Regions from separate parts of the Hymenobacter swuensis DY53 genome, predicted to be linked through region 3. Evidence: riboswitches for the same ligand, from Rfam matches in the RefSeq annotation. Region 3 holds a riboswitch; each other region holds the start of a gene.
What was found. Region 3 has a riboswitch for cobalamin ahead of HSW_RS18990 (TonB-dependent receptor plug domain-containing protein). Riboswitches for the same ligand answer to the same signal wherever they lie in the genome.
Positions count from the first base shown of each region.

Region 1: it holds a riboswitch for cobalamin, as region 3 does, so the genes downstream of both, HSW_RS01435 (ABC transporter substrate-binding protein) here and HSW_RS18990 (TonB-dependent receptor plug domain-containing protein) in region 3, are expected to answer to the same signal.
Region 2: it holds a riboswitch for cobalamin, as region 3 does, so the genes downstream of both, HSW_RS12410 (acyl-CoA thioesterase) here and HSW_RS18990 (TonB-dependent receptor plug domain-containing protein) in region 3, are expected to answer to the same signal.

Region 1 covers NZ_CP007144.1:283,070-288,654, reverse strand. Annotated here, with positions in the region: gene HSW_RS01445 (ABC transporter ATP-binding protein) at 1-702, opposite strand, end outside; gene HSW_RS01440 (FecCD family ABC transporter permease) at 708-1,769, opposite strand; gene HSW_RS01435 (ABC transporter substrate-binding protein) at 1,814-3,031, opposite strand; cobalamin riboswitch at 3,062-3,264, opposite strand; gene HSW_RS01430 (AAA family ATPase) at 3,302-3,835, opposite strand; gene HSW_RS01425 (cobyrinate a,c-diamide synthase) at 3,869-5,224, shown strand; gene cbiB (adenosylcobinamide-phosphate synthase CbiB) at 5,186-5,585, opposite strand, start outside.
Region 2 covers NZ_CP007145.1:2,574,801-2,580,385, forward strand. Annotated here, with positions in the region: gene HSW_RS12395 (hypothetical protein) at 82-489, shown strand; gene HSW_RS12400 (MFS transporter) at 502-1,803, opposite strand; gene HSW_RS12405 (O-antigen ligase family protein) at 1,876-3,162, opposite strand; cobalamin riboswitch at 3,466-3,672, shown strand; gene HSW_RS12410 (acyl-CoA thioesterase) at 3,868-4,269, shown strand; gene HSW_RS12415 (hypothetical protein) at 4,448-4,795, shown strand; gene HSW_RS12420 (NAD(P)/FAD-dependent oxidoreductase) at 4,970-5,585, shown strand, end outside.
Region 3 covers NZ_CP007145.1:4,084,848-4,090,432, forward strand. Annotated here, with positions in the region: gene HSW_RS18975 (hypothetical protein) at 1-181, shown strand, start outside; gene HSW_RS18980 (THUMP-like domain-containing protein) at 412-1,599, shown strand; gene HSW_RS18985 (DNA-3-methyladenine glycosylase) at 1,679-2,287, opposite strand; cobalamin riboswitch at 2,369-2,584, shown strand; gene HSW_RS18990 (TonB-dependent receptor plug domain-containing protein) at 2,749-4,695, shown strand; gene HSW_RS18995 (DUF5074 domain-containing protein) at 4,730-5,585, shown strand, end outside.

The sequences.
Region 1 (5,585 bases), on a different replicon from region 3:
TTCGGGCGTGCCGGTGCGCAGCGCCCCGTCGGCGGGCAGCAGCCATACTCGATCGGCGGCTTGCAGGGCCAGGTCCAGCTCGTGGGTGGACAGCAGGATGGCTTTGCCGGTTTGGCGGGCCAGGCGGTGCAACAGGCGCATGAGGGCCACGCGGTTGGGCAAATCGAGGTGGGCGGTGGGCTCGTCGAGCAGAATCAGGGGCGTATCCTGGGCTAGGGCGCGGGCCAGCAGAATTTTCTGCCGCTCGCCGTCGCTCAGCTCGCCCACCGGGCGGTGGGCCAGGGCTTCGGTGCCGGTGGCGGCCAGGGCGGCCTGCACCTGGGCGTCGTCGTGGGTGGTAAGGCCGCCGAGCCAGCCGGTGTGCGGGTGCCGGCCTAGCTGCACCAACTCCCGGCCGGTGAGGTTGCCGCTGTCCACCCGGTCGGTGAGCACCACGCTGAGCTGACGGGCCCGGGCCGGGGCGCTCAGGCTGGTGAGGGCCGCGCCGCCCAGGTCGAGGCGGCCGCTCAGGGGCGGCTGCAAGCCGGCCAGCGTGCGCAGCAGCGTCGATTTGCCGGCCCCGTTCGGACCCAGCAAACACACCAGCTCGCCGGGCCACAGGCGCAGGCGCAGCGGACCGGCCACCGGGCGGGGTGTTTTCGGGCGGCTGAAATAGCCCACCGTCAATTCCTCGGCGGTCAGCAGCGGGATGGAAGTCGGCATGAAACTCAGGAAAACGAGGAGCGGATGTTCTGGCGGCGCAGCACCACCCACAGCACCACCGGCGCCCCCAGCAGCGAGGTCACCACGCTCAGGGGCAGGGTGGCCTGGCTGCCGGGCAGCTGCGCAATACAGTCGCAGCCGAGGGTGAGGGCGGCCCCGGCCAGGCAGCTGGCGGGCAGCAGCAGCCGGTGGTCGGCGGTGCGCAGCAGGGCGCGGGTGAGGTGCGGCACGGCAATACCTACGAAGCCAATCGGCCCGCAAAACGCCGTGATGGACCCGGCCAGCAAGCTGGTGCTCAGAATGATAAGCGTGCGGGAGCGGCCCACCACCAGGCCCATGCTGCGGGCGTAGTTCTCACCCAGCAGCAGCGCGTTCAACGATTTGGCCGAGGCAAACGCCAGCACCAGCCCCACCGTCACCACGCTGGCCAGCACCGCCAAATGGCTGCCCGTAACCCCGCCCAACGAGCCGAAAGTCCAGAGCAGGTACTCCTGAATCTGCTCGGGGGCGCTGAAATACTGCCACAAGCTCACAATGGCCCCCGTCACGCTGGCTATCATCATGCCCACGATGAGCAGCACCACGTTGTCGCGCACCCGCCCCGACAGGGCCAGCACCAACCCCATCACCAGGGCCGCGCCGGTGGTGGCAGCTAGCACCAGCCCCCAGCTGCCGCCCACGCCCAGGGCCCGGATGGCGAGGCTGCCCGCCGCGCTGCCGCTGGCCAGCATCACGGCCGCCACGCCCAGCCCGGCCCCGGCCGTAAGGCCCAGCACCGATGGCCCGGCCAGCGGGTTCCGAAACAGGGTCTGCATCTGCAAGCCGCTTACTGCCAAGCCGCTGCCCACGGCCAGGGCCGTCAGGGCTTTAGGTAGGCGGATTTCGCGCACAATAAACTCCCAGGCCGGCGTATCGATTGGCTGCCGAAGCAGGATACGCACCACGGCCGGCAGCGGAATCGACACCGAGCCCAGGGCAATATCGAGCACGAAGCCCAGCCCTACCAGTAGCGCCAGCACCAGCAGCCAGGTTATATTTCGCCCGGCCCCGGCTGCCGGAACGGGCAGGCGGGCGGGGTGGACGGCCGGAGCTGCCCGTAGCAAAGAGGAACTCACTTGAGTTGCTGGTAGTAGTGGAGCGCGCCGGCGGGCAGCAGGCCGGGGTGCAGAATGCGGAGCAAGTCGGCCAGCACCAGGTCGGGCCGCACCGCTCCCGATTCCCAGTAGTCGTTAGAGCCCTCGGCGTTGGTGCGGCGGTTGTTGTTGTAGAGGCGGCCGCTTTGGAAAGGGGCAAAGGCGGCGTAGCGGGCATCTTGAGTCAGCACCTCGGCCTTGGTGGCGGTGGAGCTCAGGTGCAGCCAGTAGTCGGCGGTGAGGGCCACTGGGGCCACGGTTTCAAACGACAGGGCGAGGCTGCCCTGCGGCGCTTTGCTTTGGTTCCAGGCGTAGGTGGTGCCCGCGTCGCGCAGAAACTGGGCCATGTAGCTGTCGGCGTCGGGCACGTGCCACACGTCCTTGAACGGCATACCCACCACCACGCGCGGGCGCGGGCTGGCCTTCTGGCCCAGGGCGGCCAGGCGCTGGTACTCGCGGGCCACCTGCCCGAACTTCTGGTTGACCAGATCTTCTTTGTTGAGCAGCACGGCCAGCACTTTCACCCACTCGGCGCGGGCCAGCGGCGTGCTTTCCACCCATTCTGAGTTGATCATCACCGGCACACCGGCGGCGGCCAGCGTCTGGAAGCGGGTCAGGTTTTCGCCGGGCCAGCCGGTGGCCATTACCAGGTCGGGGTGCCGGGCCACCAGCTGCTCGTTGTTGAGTTCCTTGCCCTGGCCCACCGCGTAGATTTTACCTTCGGCAATGCGCTGCCGCACCTTGGGGGCTGAGGCGTATTGGAGATTGCCGAGGCCCACTACCACGTCTTCGGCCCCCAGAAAGCTGGCCAGCGCTACGTGCATCGACGAGAGGCCCACCAAGCTGCGGATGGGAATGGCAATAACGTGGGCATCGGGGTAGCCGGCGGGGCGGGGCGTGCCGCGGGGCACCAGCAGGTAGCGGGTGGCCGTGGTTTTCTGCTCGAACGGGCTCAGAATGGTGATGACCTTGCACCGGCCGGTGTAGGCAATGGTGAAGCCTTTGGCGTAGGTGACGGTGGTGCGGCCTTTGGCCGGAGCTGCCACGGTGGGGCGGGCCTTCGGGGGGCTACTCGGCTGGCTGAAGGCGGCCGGCGCGGTGAGCCCCAGCAGGCCCAGCAGCAACAGGCCGCAACGGGCAACTAAATAAGCGGGTACGCCTCCGGCGCGGCCGGAGGGAAACGGGGGTCTGGACATGGTACGACGAGCCTTTCTGCCGAAAGCTGTGACTGTATGGAGCAAGCGGCAGGTCTTCTGACTCCCTCCCCGGGCCGATGGCCTTCCCATTCCTTGCGGAACAGTGGCGCCACGTTATCGGCCGGTTTTACAATAGAGGTTACAGCAGCGGAGACTGTCCCGGATTCTCACCGGATTCCCTTTTAAAGCCGTCCCGCACCGCGGAAACGACTACCAAGTGCTGCGCCAAAGGTAGGGCAAAATCCTAGTCCCACTTGAAACTCCGCCATTTTAAATGCCAGCTACTGTTCTGACGAAGCTTACCCGCGCGGCCACGCTGGTTCTGGGTAGCTCCACCACGGTATAGCCAACCCGCTGGTAGACAAGGTGCAGCGCCCGGTAAATGGCCGTGGCCTCGTCGAAGGTTTGCCAGCGCTCGGCATCGTTCACGTAGATTTCCGGCCAGGGCGGCGCCAGAAAAACCAGCGGCCGATACGGATGCGCCGCCACCGCCGCGTAGTAGGCGGGCGGCACCGATTGGCCTGCCACTTCCAGGTAGGCAATCAGGTCGGGCAGGCCCCGGTCGAAGAACGTGACGCCGCCGCGCAGGGTGGCCTGCCGGTGCTGGGTGACCATGCGGGCCAAAGCCAGCTCGGCAAAGCCGGCCAGATCCAGCCATGGCACCTGGCGGCTGCCCAGGGCCACTTGCTCTTGGATAAGCTGGCGCGACACTTCCTCGGCCACCGCAAAGCCGGCGTGGCCGAGGGCGGTGAGCAGGGTGCTTTTGCCGGCTCCGGGGCCACCGGAAAGAAGATAAAGGGCCATCTTGCGCTGATTTCAACCGTAAACATACCGTCTGTGGCTTTACCTACCGTTTCCGAAAAGCCCCAATTCCTGCTCGCCGCCCCGGCCAGCGGCAACGGTAAGACCACCCTGACGCTGGGGCTGCTGCGGGTGCTGGCCCGGCGCGGGCTGGTGGTGCAGCCCTTCAAGTGCGGCCCCGATTACCTCGACACCCACCACCACACCCAGGCCGCCGGCCGCCCGAGTCTCAACCTCGACGTGTTCATGGCCTCGCCGGCCCACCTGCACAGCACCTACGCCCGCTACACCGCCCCCGCCGACGTGGCCGTGGTGGAAGGCGTGATGGGCCTCTTCGATGGGGCCGTGCGGATGCAGGGTAGCGCCGCCGACGTGGCCGAGCAGCTGGGTATTCCGGTGATTCTGGTGGTCAATGCCAAAGCCATGGCGTACTCGGTGGCCCCGCTGCTGTTCGGGTTCAAGACGTTTCACCCCGGTATCCGGCTGGTGGGGGCTATTTTCAACTTTGTCAATACGGCCTCGCACTACGAGTTTCTGCGCGAAGCCTGCGCCGACGTGGGGGTGGAAGCCTTGGGCTACCTGCCCAATAATCCGGCCTTTACCATCCCGTCGCGCCACCTGGGCCTCTCCATCGACGCCGAGCTGCAATACGAAACCGTGGTGGAAGCCCTGGCCGACGCCCTGCCCCACACCGTGGACGTGGACCGGCTGCTGGAGCTCACGCGCACCGCCGTGCCAACCACCGTGCCGCCGCCAGCCGCGCCGGTAATGGCTGGCCGCCGCCGCATTGCCGTGGCCCGCGACGCGGCGTTTACGTTCACTTATCATCAGAATTTGCAGGCGTTGTCCCGGTTTGGCGAGGTTCGGTACTTCAGCCCCCTGACCGATGCCGCGCTGCCGCTGGGCACCGATTTTCTGTACTTGCCCGGCGGGTATCCGGAGCTGTTTGCCGAAGCCCTGAGCGCCAACGAAACCATGCGGACCAGCATTGCCGCGTACTGCCGGCAAGGCGGGGCAACCTACGCCGAGTGCGGGGGGCTGATGTACCTGGGCCAGCACCTCCTGGATGCGCCGGGCCAGCCGTTTGCCATGGCGGGCGTGCTGCCGTGCTCCACCACCATGCAGGACGCCAAGCTGACCCTCGGCTACCGCGTGGTGCACTGGGACGGGCTAACAGTCAAAGGCCACGAGTTCCACTATTCGCGCCTGCTCGACCACGGCCTGACCCCAGAAGCCGTGGAGGTCACCAACGCCAAGGGCGGGCCCGTTTTGGGGCAACTGTACCGCCAGGGCAACGTGTGGGCCTCCTACCTGCACCTGTACTGGGGCGAAGATGCCGGCTTTATTGCGCGCTTATTGGAGGCGTCGGCGCCGGTGCTGCCGCCACAGTAGCCCCACAATGCCGGCCACCACTACGGCGCACACGGCGTGGTTGAGCCGAGCCACCCGGTTGATTTCCTGGTGCGCCAACGGGCGCGGGTTGTGGCCGATGTAGGGTTTAGGTACGAGCTGGCCGTGGTAGTAGTTGGGCCCGCCGAAGCGGCAGTCGAGCACGCCCGCCAGGGCGGCCTCCGGGTAGCCGGCGTTGGGGCTTTTGTGTTGGTGGCCGTACCGGAAAATGAAGCGAAACCCCCGCCCACTGCCGCCCAGCAGCGCCAGCAAACCGGCCGTGAGCCGGGCCGGTACCAGATTCGCCACGTCGTCGAGGCGGGCGGCAAACTTGCCGAACTGCTCGTAGCGCGGGCTGCGGTAG
Region 2 (5,585 bases), 1.5 Mb from region 3:
GCAACCTTTTGCCTTCAACCGGCCTCCTCCCGGAGGCGGCCCTTGCTAGGTCTTAGTTTTTTCGCTCTTTCCAAACCTCTTATGAAAGCCATTTTCACTTCTTCCAGCCGCCTTTTCGCCGCCGTTTTCCTGGGGCTGAGCATCACCTCCTGTCTGTCTGATGCCGATGACAGTTCCTGCTCTCAGGAAGTAGTGGGTTCTGTGGCGGTGGTAGGTGGGGCCAAAACCGGCAAAGTCGGCACTCCCGTAGCCGTTACCTACACGGTGAGCATCATCAATGGATGCGGCCAGTTCAAGGAACTGCGTGAGCAGCGCGAAGCCAACAAAGTATACCTCGCACCCACCGTCCGCTACGAAGGCTGCACCTGCCCCCAGGTGGCAGCTGACTATCAGGGCACCTACCAGTTTGTTGCCACGCAGCCGGGCCAGTACATTCTTAATTTCCCCAACGTCACCAAAACCATCACCGATACCATCACCATTCAATAACTACCCAACGGCCTATTCCGGGCTCATGCGGGAAGTGGTGCGGGTGTCGGCCATGCGCCAGTACACCAGCAGCGACACGGCCGCGCAGGTCGTCACGTACCAGTAGAACCAGGTTTCCACGCCGTGGTCTTTGGCCAGCAGAGCCAGGTATTCGGCGGAGCCCCCAAAGACGGCCACCGTGAGGGCGTAGGGCAACCCGACTCCCAGGGCCCGGATTTCAGTCGGGAACAGCTCGGCTTTTACCACGGCATTGATGGAGGTATAGCCGCTTACCACTACCAGCGCCACCAGCAGCAGCCCAAAGGCCGCGCCGGGACTACCAGCCTGGCCCAGGGCTGTAAGCAGCGGTACGGTGAGCAGGGTGGCCCCCACGCCAAAAAACAGCAGCACCGGTCGCCGCCCAATCCGGTCCGACAGCGCGCCCATCAGTGGCTGAAACAGGATAGCCACGCCCAAAGCCCCAAATGACACCAGGGTGGCCTGGCCTTTGGTGAAGCCAGTAGTATTCACCAGGAACTTCTGCACGTAGGTAGTAAACGTATAGAACACCACCGTGCCGCCCAGGGTGAGGCCGATTACCGTAAGCACCTCGCGCGGATGCTGCAGCAGTATCCGCAGTTGGCCGGGCCGGCCGGCAGTCCGGGCCGGGGCAGCTTCCCGCTCGAAAGCATCGGTTTCTTCCATCGTGCGGCGCAGATACAGGGCCACCAGCGCGGCGGCGGCCCCAATGGCAAACGGCACGCGCCAGCCCCAGGCGTACAGCTCGGCCGGCGTGAGAAACTGCTGCAAACCCAATTGCACCAACAATGCCAGCAACTGGCCGGCAATCAGCGTAACGTATTGAAAACTGGAGAAGAAACCCCGGTTTTTGGCGTCCGCCATTTCGCTGAGGTAGGTGGCCGAGGTACCGTACTCCCCTCCTACGCTCAGGCCCTGCAGCAGCCGGGCCAGCACCAGCAGGACCGGGGCGGCTACCCCAATCTGGCTGTACGAGGGCGTGAGGGCAATCAGCAACGACCCGCCGCACATCAGCAGCACCGAGGCCAGCAGGGCGGCCTTGCGCCCGGCCCGGTCGGCGTACACGCCCATGAGCCAGCCGCCCAGCGGCCGCATCAGAAAGCCCACCGCAAAAATGGCCGCCGAGTTGAGCAGCTGCGCCGTAAGGTTGCCTTTGGGAAAGAAAGCGGGAGCGAAATACAGGGCAAAGGCCGAGTACACATACCAGTCGTACCACTCTACCAGGTTGCCCACCGAGCCGCTGAAAATGGACCGGATGCGTGAGGCCATGGTGCGGGACGTGGTGACGTGCGGCATAAAGCAGGACAAATTGGGTAGCAGAATATTGGGCGGCGGCCACGCCGGGAAGGCGTCCTGCGCAAGAATAGCTTAATCCGGCAACTTCGGGGCCGCCCGCAGGCGGTTGGTTTCGGCGGCTACTACCAAAAAGCCGTAGCCAAACACGAACAGGTTCAGCCCGATCTGCAGGCTCAGCATATCCGCTACCATCATTACGGTGGCCTGGGTCAGGATAAATAAAACGATGTAGGGGTTGCGCCGGGCACTGCGGTGGCGCAGGGGCCAGAACAGGATACTCAGCCAGATGGCCAGTCCCACCAGCCCGCCCCCGACCAGCGCACTCAGGTACTGGTTATGCACGTTCACCCAGTTGGCCGGCCGCAGCCCGAAGTTTTTCCAGCGGTATTCGTCCAACATGGCCGCGTAAGCATCGGCCGGGCCTACGCCCACCAGCCAGTTGCGCCGGATGATGCTGGCGGCCGTTTCCACCGCCGCCAGCCGCCGGGCCAGGGAGTAGTCGTTGATATCGTTTCCCTGCACGTACTGCTTGATGTCCCAGGAGGTGGACTCTACCCGCCGCTGCACGGAATGGAGCGTTTGAAACGCCACCCACGGCCCCAGAGCCAGCAGCACCAGCAGCCCCACCCCGAACGCAACGTGCTTCCGCAGCAGCAGCCGGATGGCGTAGGCCAGCAGCCCGGCGTACAGCACCAGCAGCCCCGTGCGGTAGGCCAGCACATGCAGCGTCAGCACGATAACGGCCGCCGCCGCCAGCAATACCGCCCGCCCCAGAGGCCCCACCTGTTGCTCGCGCCGCAGCAGTAACCCCCAGAAAAATGCCTGCGCCAGCATGGTTCCGAAGGCAATGTGAAACACCCCGGTAATAGCCTGCACGTTGTGGCCCACGTTGATGGCGGCATCGGCACTGACGGGGTCCAGCAGATACTTCACCAGCGTAGCCAGGGCCACGGCGGCTGTACTCAGTACAAACAGTGCTCCTACTGCCCGCCGCTGCCGCCCGCTCAGCGGAACGGCCAGCGTGAAAGCCAGCGGCACGCCCAGCCACGTCAGGCTTCGGAACAGCTCATGCCGCCACACCGCCCACTCGCTGGTATAGAGCCCGCTTAGCAGCAGGAACGCCACCAGTGCCACCGCCCGCAGCAGGGCCCCGTTATGCCAGCAGCGGGCGGCCGTCTGGCGCAGCTGGGGGTTAGCCAGCACGGCCAGTACGCCTACCACCGGGCTCAAAGCAATCAGGGCGCGGGAGGCCAGCAGCCCGGCTACGCCCGCCCCGCAGGCCAGCCACAACAGGTGCTGAGATAATTTTCCCGAACGATAATACGCTCCTATGGCCAGGGTTTCTACCAACTTTGGCATGCCGTTACTATTCACTAAAACTTCCTGACACGGTAGCTGCTGTGGCACTCCTGCGGTTTTTATACGCCGCCGAGCCATGATTTCCCGGCAGCTGAACACCGCACGTCTGACAACCTGAGTAAAACGGCCTTGAAATCCGAATCATTACCACTTGTTACTGTAGAAAGGCATATCCCCAGAGCGCAAAGTACGCCTTCTGCCCAGTAGCATCACAGCGGCTCCGGCCCTGAACAGTTCTTTTTTCGCCCCGAAGCCGCTTCCGAATCTGTGCGTACTTTGCGGCCACGTTCTTTGTCTGTTTTTTCAGTCAGACGAGCGGCAGGTGGCCCGGCTGGTTGGCAGGGCCCGAAAAGGGAACCGGGTGCAACTCCCGGACAGACGCGCTACTGTAATGGCCCGCCACCCCGGTGGCAACGGCTTCCCCACGCAGCCCATTACCGCCCCCGGGCCGGTGAGAAGGGCGGGGAGTCGGGCCTGAGTCAGGAGACCTGCCTGCCGCTTTTGATGATGAGGCTTCTTCGCGACCTGAGAGCCTTGTTGGGTGCTGCCACGGCCGGCCGCTTTTCCGGCCCGCAACCCGGGAAACCTATGCCCGGGCGCAGCGCAGCCGGGGGCGTGGCAGTCAGCGAGGAGCTACTACGGGAAACGTACGAGGCCGCCAAAACGGGCCGGGAAAGTGCATTCATCCACCTTTTTCCAGTTTCCATGTCCACGCTTGCCGAAAAAATCACGCGCGCCGAAACGCGCATCTTCAAGGCTGTATTTCCCAACACCACCAACCACTACGACACCCTGTTCGGGGGCACCACCCTGCACATGATGGACGAGGTGGCCTTCATCACGGCCACCCGCTTCTCGCGCCTCAAAATGGTGACGGTATCCTCCGACAAGGTCGATTTCACCCACCCCATTCCCGGCGGTACGCTTGTTGAGCTGATCGGGCGGGTAGAACATGTAGGCAATACCAGCCTGAAAGTGCGGGTGGAGCTGTTCGTAGAGCAGATGTACTCCGAGGAGCGCCACCGAGCCGTTTCGGGCCTGTTCACCTTCGTGGCGGTGGATGAAAACAAGCGGCCCGTGCGCATTCTGCCCGCTACGACTGTCTGAGCCGGTTTCACAGCCAAAGTGGTACCCCATCTGTACCGTTAGTACTACCCCCGGCGGCAGTCTGGCGGGGCAACTGAGCCGTAAATAAGACGTAAACAAGATTTTTTCGGATTGAGCTGAACTATTCCGACCCCGCCCGTGGTTTTGCCTGCCATTCCCCCTTTGTCTCATCCTAGATATGGCTTCTGAAAAGGACTACACCCCGCAGATGAATGCCCGCCTGGAACAGTCGTTCCGGGAAGCAGACCAAGCCCGCGAAGATTTAACCGATTCTATGGCAAACTCAGTGGCCGCTAACTGCGACCTGCTTCACCACGGCCTCATCAGCGCCAAAGGGCTGGAAGTAACCACCGAAATGTACCGGCACCTGCTGGGCAACCTGCTGCGCCACCCTTCAGGCGAAGTGCGCACTCAGACACTGATGCTGTTTAACGAGGCCATGGAGGAATTCTGGCCCCGCCTCCAGGGCTCGGGCTCGGGCAAAAACCAGACTACCCCGAACAGCAACGGCCACACCAGCCACTAGCCCCGCCTGCTGCTCCTGTACCTGCCGCCCCGACTGCAGGCCGGCCCTGAACCACGTTGGTTTAGGACCGGCCTGCAGTCGGGGCGGCGGCGTGTGGCGGGGCCGCGTATCTTTGCGCTTCCTTGATTCCAGTACCGGTTCAGAGGCTAACTCCCTTTCACCCCCATTTACTCCATGTCCCTTCCCCAGGAACTTGAGCTACTGCTGCCCCCGGAGGTAGCCTACGATGAGCTGGCCCGCTACCGCGCCCTGCTCGATGCCGCCGGCCTCGTGCCCGGCCAGGCCGATTTTGTGCATCTGCGCAAACGCTCCATTGATGCCCGGGGCCGCCAGCCGCTGGTGCGTCTGCGCGCCGACATCTACCGCACGGTCCCGCCAGCCGACCTGTTCGGCCCCTGGTTCCAATACCCCAACGTCAGCCAGGCCACCCGCTCGGTACTGATTGTGGGCGCTGGCCCGGCCGGGCTGTTTGCCGCGCTGCGGGCCATTGAGCTGGGTATCAAACCCATTGTGCTGGAGCGCGGCAAAGACGTGCGCACCCGCCGCCGCGACCTGGCCGCCCTCAACAAAGACCACGTGGTGAATCCGGATTCTAACTATTGCTTCGGCGAAGGTGGGGCCGGTACCTACTCCGACGGCAAGCTCTACACCCGCTCCACCAAGCGCGGCGACATCCAGCGCATCCTGCGGATTCTGGTGCAGCACGGCGCCACCTCCGATATTCTGGTAGATGCCCACCCCCACATCGGCACCAACAAGTTGCCCTCCGTGGTAGCTGCCCTGCGCGATT
Region 3 (5,585 bases):
GAGTAACATTTTCATTTCCCGCAATACGAATTCGCATTTTCAGCGGGCAGTAGAGGCCAATAACGCCGGGCTGCCGGCCGCCCGCACGAGTGCCTTATACCAGTTGCGCCCCAGCGCGGTAGGCGTTGCCGCCAGCCGTACCGGTCAGCCAATGCTGGCCCTGCGCTGGAACCTACGCTAGCACCTTTCCTGTTTTCGGGTCATTCCGGGCGGACTTGGGAGTTGAACATCTGTAACAGGATGACGACTTCGGAGCCTTCGCCCGGAATGTTCTTTTTAACCTGTTCAGGCCGCATCGTACTGCCGGGAAGCTGACAATTGTCGGATTCCTGCTTACGTTTGATGACGTCTTTCGCCCTGGCCAGCTTCGGATTTACGTTCGGAGCCGACCTGTTTTCGTAGGAAACCTACATGGAATACCCGCTGCCGACGGCGGCCCGGCAATACGTTGCCGAGCACCTGCACGACGACCCTGCCACCCTGGCTCTGCAAGCGCGCCGCCACCCCCACCTCCCCGTCCCCGAGCTTATCCGCCAGATTCAGGCACGTCAGAAGGCCCGCGCCAAGATTCCGGCCTGGGCAGAAAACCCCGACCTAGTATTTCCACCGGCTCTGTCGGTCGAACAGGCATCTTCGGCCCGCACGGCCGCTTTCAAAGCCTCTCTGGTACAGGGCCAGCGCCTGGCCGACCTCACGGGTGGCTTCGGGGTAGATGTTGCGCATTTTGCCGCCGCCGTGGCCGAAGTCCACTACGTGGAGCGTAACGCGGCCCTGGCCGAGGTGGTCCGCTACAACCTGACTCAACTCAACATCCGGAACGTGCAGTGCCACACCGGCGACGCTGTGCAGTTCCTGCGCAGCACTCCCGATACGTTCGACTGGCTGTACCTGGACCCGGCCCGGCGCGATACGGCGGCCAAAAAGATATTCCGGCTGCAGGACTGTGAGCCCGACGTGCTGCGCCTGTTGCCGCTGCTATTGCATAAAAGCCGCAGTGTGCTGCTCAAAACCTCCCCCATGCTCGATATTGAGCAGGCCATTCAGGAGCTTCGCCAGGTACGCCGTCTGTGGGTGATAGCGGTGGATAATGAGTGCAAAGAAGTGCTGTATGAGTTGGGGCCCGAGCCGGCCATAGACCCCGAGCGATACACCGTAAATCTGCTCCGAACCGGGCAGCAGCAGGAATTCCGACTGAACCGGGCGCGGGAGTCCCGCGCCGTGGCCCGCTACGCCGAGCCGCAGCAATACCTGTACGAACCCAATGTGGCCGTGCTCAAGGCCGGGGCGTTCAAAAGCATCGGCACGGCGTTCGAGTTGTTGAAGCTACACCAGCACAGTCACCTTTATACATCTGATACGTTGCGTCCCGACTTTCCTGGTAGGACTTTCCGGATTCGGGCAGTGGAGAAGTACGACGGTCAGGCCCTGCGCCCTCACCTCGGCCCCGACGTACGCGCCCACGTCACCACCCGCAACTTTCCGGATACCGTGGCTGAATTCCGGCACCGAACCGGCATCCGGGAAGGCGGCGACCTGTACCTTTTCGCCACCACCAATCTGGAAGGCCGACTGATGGTGTTGGTTTGTGAGAAGCTGTGAAATAGTGCGTTTGAATACTCTGTCGGCGCTACTTACGCGGATTGTAAGGTCAAACGGACCATTCCACTACTTCACCATTTCACTTCGCGGGGCTAGTCCAGCGGTTGTTTTTGAGGCGGAAGCGCCAGGGCAACGTGGCGGCGGTTTCGCCGGCATAGGTCAGGCCTACACGGGAACTGGCCAGAACGTCTGATTCCGCAATGGTTTCGCCCGCGTCTTCCAGCCAGAGTAAAGAGTCCTGCAGATCCGTACCAGTAAGGGCCGGGGTGATGCCCAATGCCTGGGTCAGCAGGCCAGGGCCGGCCGTCAGGCGGGACGAATCGGAAGGAATGCCACCGCGCCGCGCCGTCATTATCTCCAAGCCGACCAATGGCTCTATGGCCCGGATAAGCACCGTATCGGGTTTATCAGCAGCATTGGTGCTGATGTTGAACAGCGTGTGGCGGTTGTATACTTGGTAGAGGTAGGCCCGGCCGCCGGGCTCGTGCAGGGCAAGGCCGTGGGTGCCGCGCCGCTTCAGATGCAGTTGCATGGAATCGTCGCCCTCATGCGAGTACGCCTCCGTCTCTACAACGCGCCCCCCTGTCAGTTGCCCATCAAGGCAGGAATAAACGTGTTTCCCCAGCAGGTCACGGGCAACCTGAACGGGGTCGGGGCGGCGGTAGAAGGACAGCGGCAGCTTGGACATAAAAGGCAGAGCGGAAGAAGAGCGTAGCAGCGGACACCCGTTGTTTGCGAACAATACAGCCACAGTATACGCGTCATTGCCTATCTTTGCCACTGTAAAGGTGTCCGGACCCCAATTGTGGGGCGAGGCTGAAAAGGGAATCCGGTTTAACGCCGGAGCTGTCCCCGCAACTGTACGCTTCATGAGTCGGCGCGTCATCACCGGCCACTGTTTCAGCTTCTTTACCGGAGGCTCACGAAATGGGAAGGCGACGCGCCCGGAGCAAGCCAGGAGACCTGCCTTTGCATTCCCCTATGTTCAGCGTCCTCGGAGGAAGGGCGGAGAATGAATGCAGTAGCGCCGCTTCGGCAGCGCGAGATACCCTTCTGTTTTCGGCCTCGGCTTCAGGGTTCAGCGAGTTTACCGGCTGATTTCTGAGGCTTTGAACTGAATTTTTCGATTGCGAAAATTTGGTTCGGAAGATGCGCTTACCTGAATTTTATCCTGCCGGGCTGTTGGGCCTGCTGGTGAGTTGTGCCTTATTGGTGCCGCAGGTTCTGGTGGCGCAAACCAGCAGCACACTAGATACGCTACGGCTGTCCGGGGTACGCGTGACGGGCCTGGGCGCGGAGCGGTTTGCCGTGGGCAGCCGGCGGTTTTCCTTGGATTCCCTGGCCCTGACCAACTACCGCACCGGTACGCTCACCGACGCGCTGAGTGCCCGCACGGCCATTTACCTGAAGAACTATGGCCCAGGCCAGCTGGCCTCCATCACGCTGCGGGGTACCTCGGCCCGCCATACGGCCGTCCTCTGGAATGGCTTCAACATCAACCTGCCGTCGTTGGGCGAGGCTGACTTCTCTTTGCTGCCCGTAAGCGGAGCCACGCAGGTAGATATTCAGCCGGGGCCAGCCGGGGCCATCTACGGCAATGGGGCTATTGGTGGCACGGTGTTGTTATCGTCGGGGGTGAAGTGGGGAACGGGCTGGCGCGGGGCCGCCCAGGCCGATTATGGCAGCTTTGGACTGGGAGCCGGCAACCTGGAAGCCGCCTTCAGCAACGAGAAAATAGCCCTCCGCACCAGCATACTATACCGGCAGGCCGATAACGACTTTGCCTACTACACCCGCGAAGCCCAGGGCCGGGTGCGGGTACGCCAGGAAAACGCCGCGTTGCAGCAAGCCAGCCTCACGCAGGATCTTACGCTACGCATGGGTCAGCGCAGTGAAATTTCGGCGGCTGTCTGGCTGACGGATGCTGACCGACAGATTCAGCCCGGCATTGGCACCAACAATACCAACGCCCAGGAGCGGGACCAGAGCCGCCGCTTCACGGCGGGCTACCGCTACGTGAGCACCCAACATGAATGGGCGGCCCGCGCGGCGTGGTTTGAAGATGTTCTGAACTACCGTGACGACGTGAGTGGTCTGAGCGAATCACGGGTGCGCACCAGCCAGGTCCAGGCAGAGCATACCTGGCGGTTTGCGCCTAACGCCTCGGTGCGCCTGGGAGGAGAGGCCCAGCGCTTCGCGGCGCAGGTAGATGGCTACGGCAGTGCGCCGCGCACCGAAAACCGGTATTCTGGCTTTGCCTTGTTTCGCTACGACCCGAGCCCGCGCCTGCAGTTGTCCCTGAACCTGCGGCAGGCAATCCTGCCGGGTCGGCGGCCGCCCCTCACGCCTACCGTGGGGGCCGAATGGCTGGCGTTTCAGGCCGGAGCCCATAGCATCAGCCTGAAAGGCAGCGCCTCGCGCAGCTACCGCGCCCCTACCCTCAACGAGCGGTACTGGCGGCCCGGCGGCAACCCCAATCTGCTGCCGGAGGAAAGCTTCGGATACGAAGGCGGCGTGGTGCATCTGTTGGAGCTCACACCTACCCGCCTGCGCCTGCAAACGGAATTAACGGCTTACCATCAGTTGGTAGATAACTGGGTGCAATGGACGCCGGGGGCTTCTTATTGGTCGCCGCGCAACTTGCGGCAGGTGCGGGCGCAGGGATTGGAAGCCAGCAGCCAGCTGACGTGGCGCCCCAGCACTTACCAGCTCACGGTGCGCGGCAGCTATGCCTTTACCCAATCCCGCAAAACCCAGGGCGCAGCCGATGATGCTGACCCAGTAGGCCGGCAATTGCCCTTCGTGCCGTTGCATACTGCCGCTTTCAGCACCGACCATACCTGGCGCGGCTGGCAATTGAGCACAGCTTTCACCTACACCGGCTACCGCTACACCGATGCCTCGGCCACGGAGTTCCTGCCTTCCTTTCCGCTCCTGAATGCCTCCATGGGCCGCACGCTGGCTGTACGGCCCGCCTGGAAGCTGCTGCTGCTGGCCCAGTGCTACAACCTACTAAACCTCGATTACCAGAGCTACCAGAACCGCGCCATGCCGCTCCGCCACGGCAGTTTGAGCCTACGCGTATTCTGGCGCTGAGTCACGCCTTCTTTTCCTTAACCTAATTACCTGCATGAAACCATTTTCCGCCTTTACCGGCCTTCCCGGCCGCTTGCTTCTGGGCAGTGCCGCCGCCCTAAGCCTGCTGGCCTGTGACCCAGACAACGAGCCGGAGCCTACCGAGCAACCCATCGTCACCAGCACAGTATTCGTGGTGAACGAGGGTAATTTCCTACGTTCCAATGCCGATATCAGCCTGTTCAGCAAAGCCAGCAGTTCGGTAACCAACAAAGCCCTGTTCAACTCCGCCAATGGCCGGACGCTAGGTGACGTGGCCCAAAGCATGGCCGTACAGGACAGCCTGGGTTACATCGTGGTCAACAACAGTAATAAGCTGGAAGTGGTGTCTTTGGCCAAATTCCGCTCCAAGGCCACTATTACTGGCCTGAAGCTGCCCCGCTACTTTGCCGCCGCTTCTTCGGCCAAAGGCTACGTAACCGAAACTGTGTCGTACAACGGCGGCAATGGCCGGGTATCGGTACTGGATCTGAAGACGAATACCATCAGCAAGTCTGTTGAAGTAGGCGTGCAGCCCGAGAAGTTATTGGTGGCCGGCTCACGGCTGTACGTGACCAACAGCGGCGGTAACACCGTAACGGTCATCAATACCGCTACTGATGCCGTGGAAGGCACCATCACCGTGGGCGACTCGCCTAACAGCCTGGCCCTGGACCGTGACGGCAAGGTATGGGTGCTGAGCGGCGGCAAAGTGGCCTACAACCCCGATTACTCCGTGGACTACTCCCGCACCACCAAAGGTAGCCTGGCGGTTATCACGCCCGGTCAGCTGACGGCCACGCAGCGCGAAGTTGACTCCAACACCAGCTCTCCCAGTAAACTCACCATCAACGGCGCCAAAAACCAGCTCT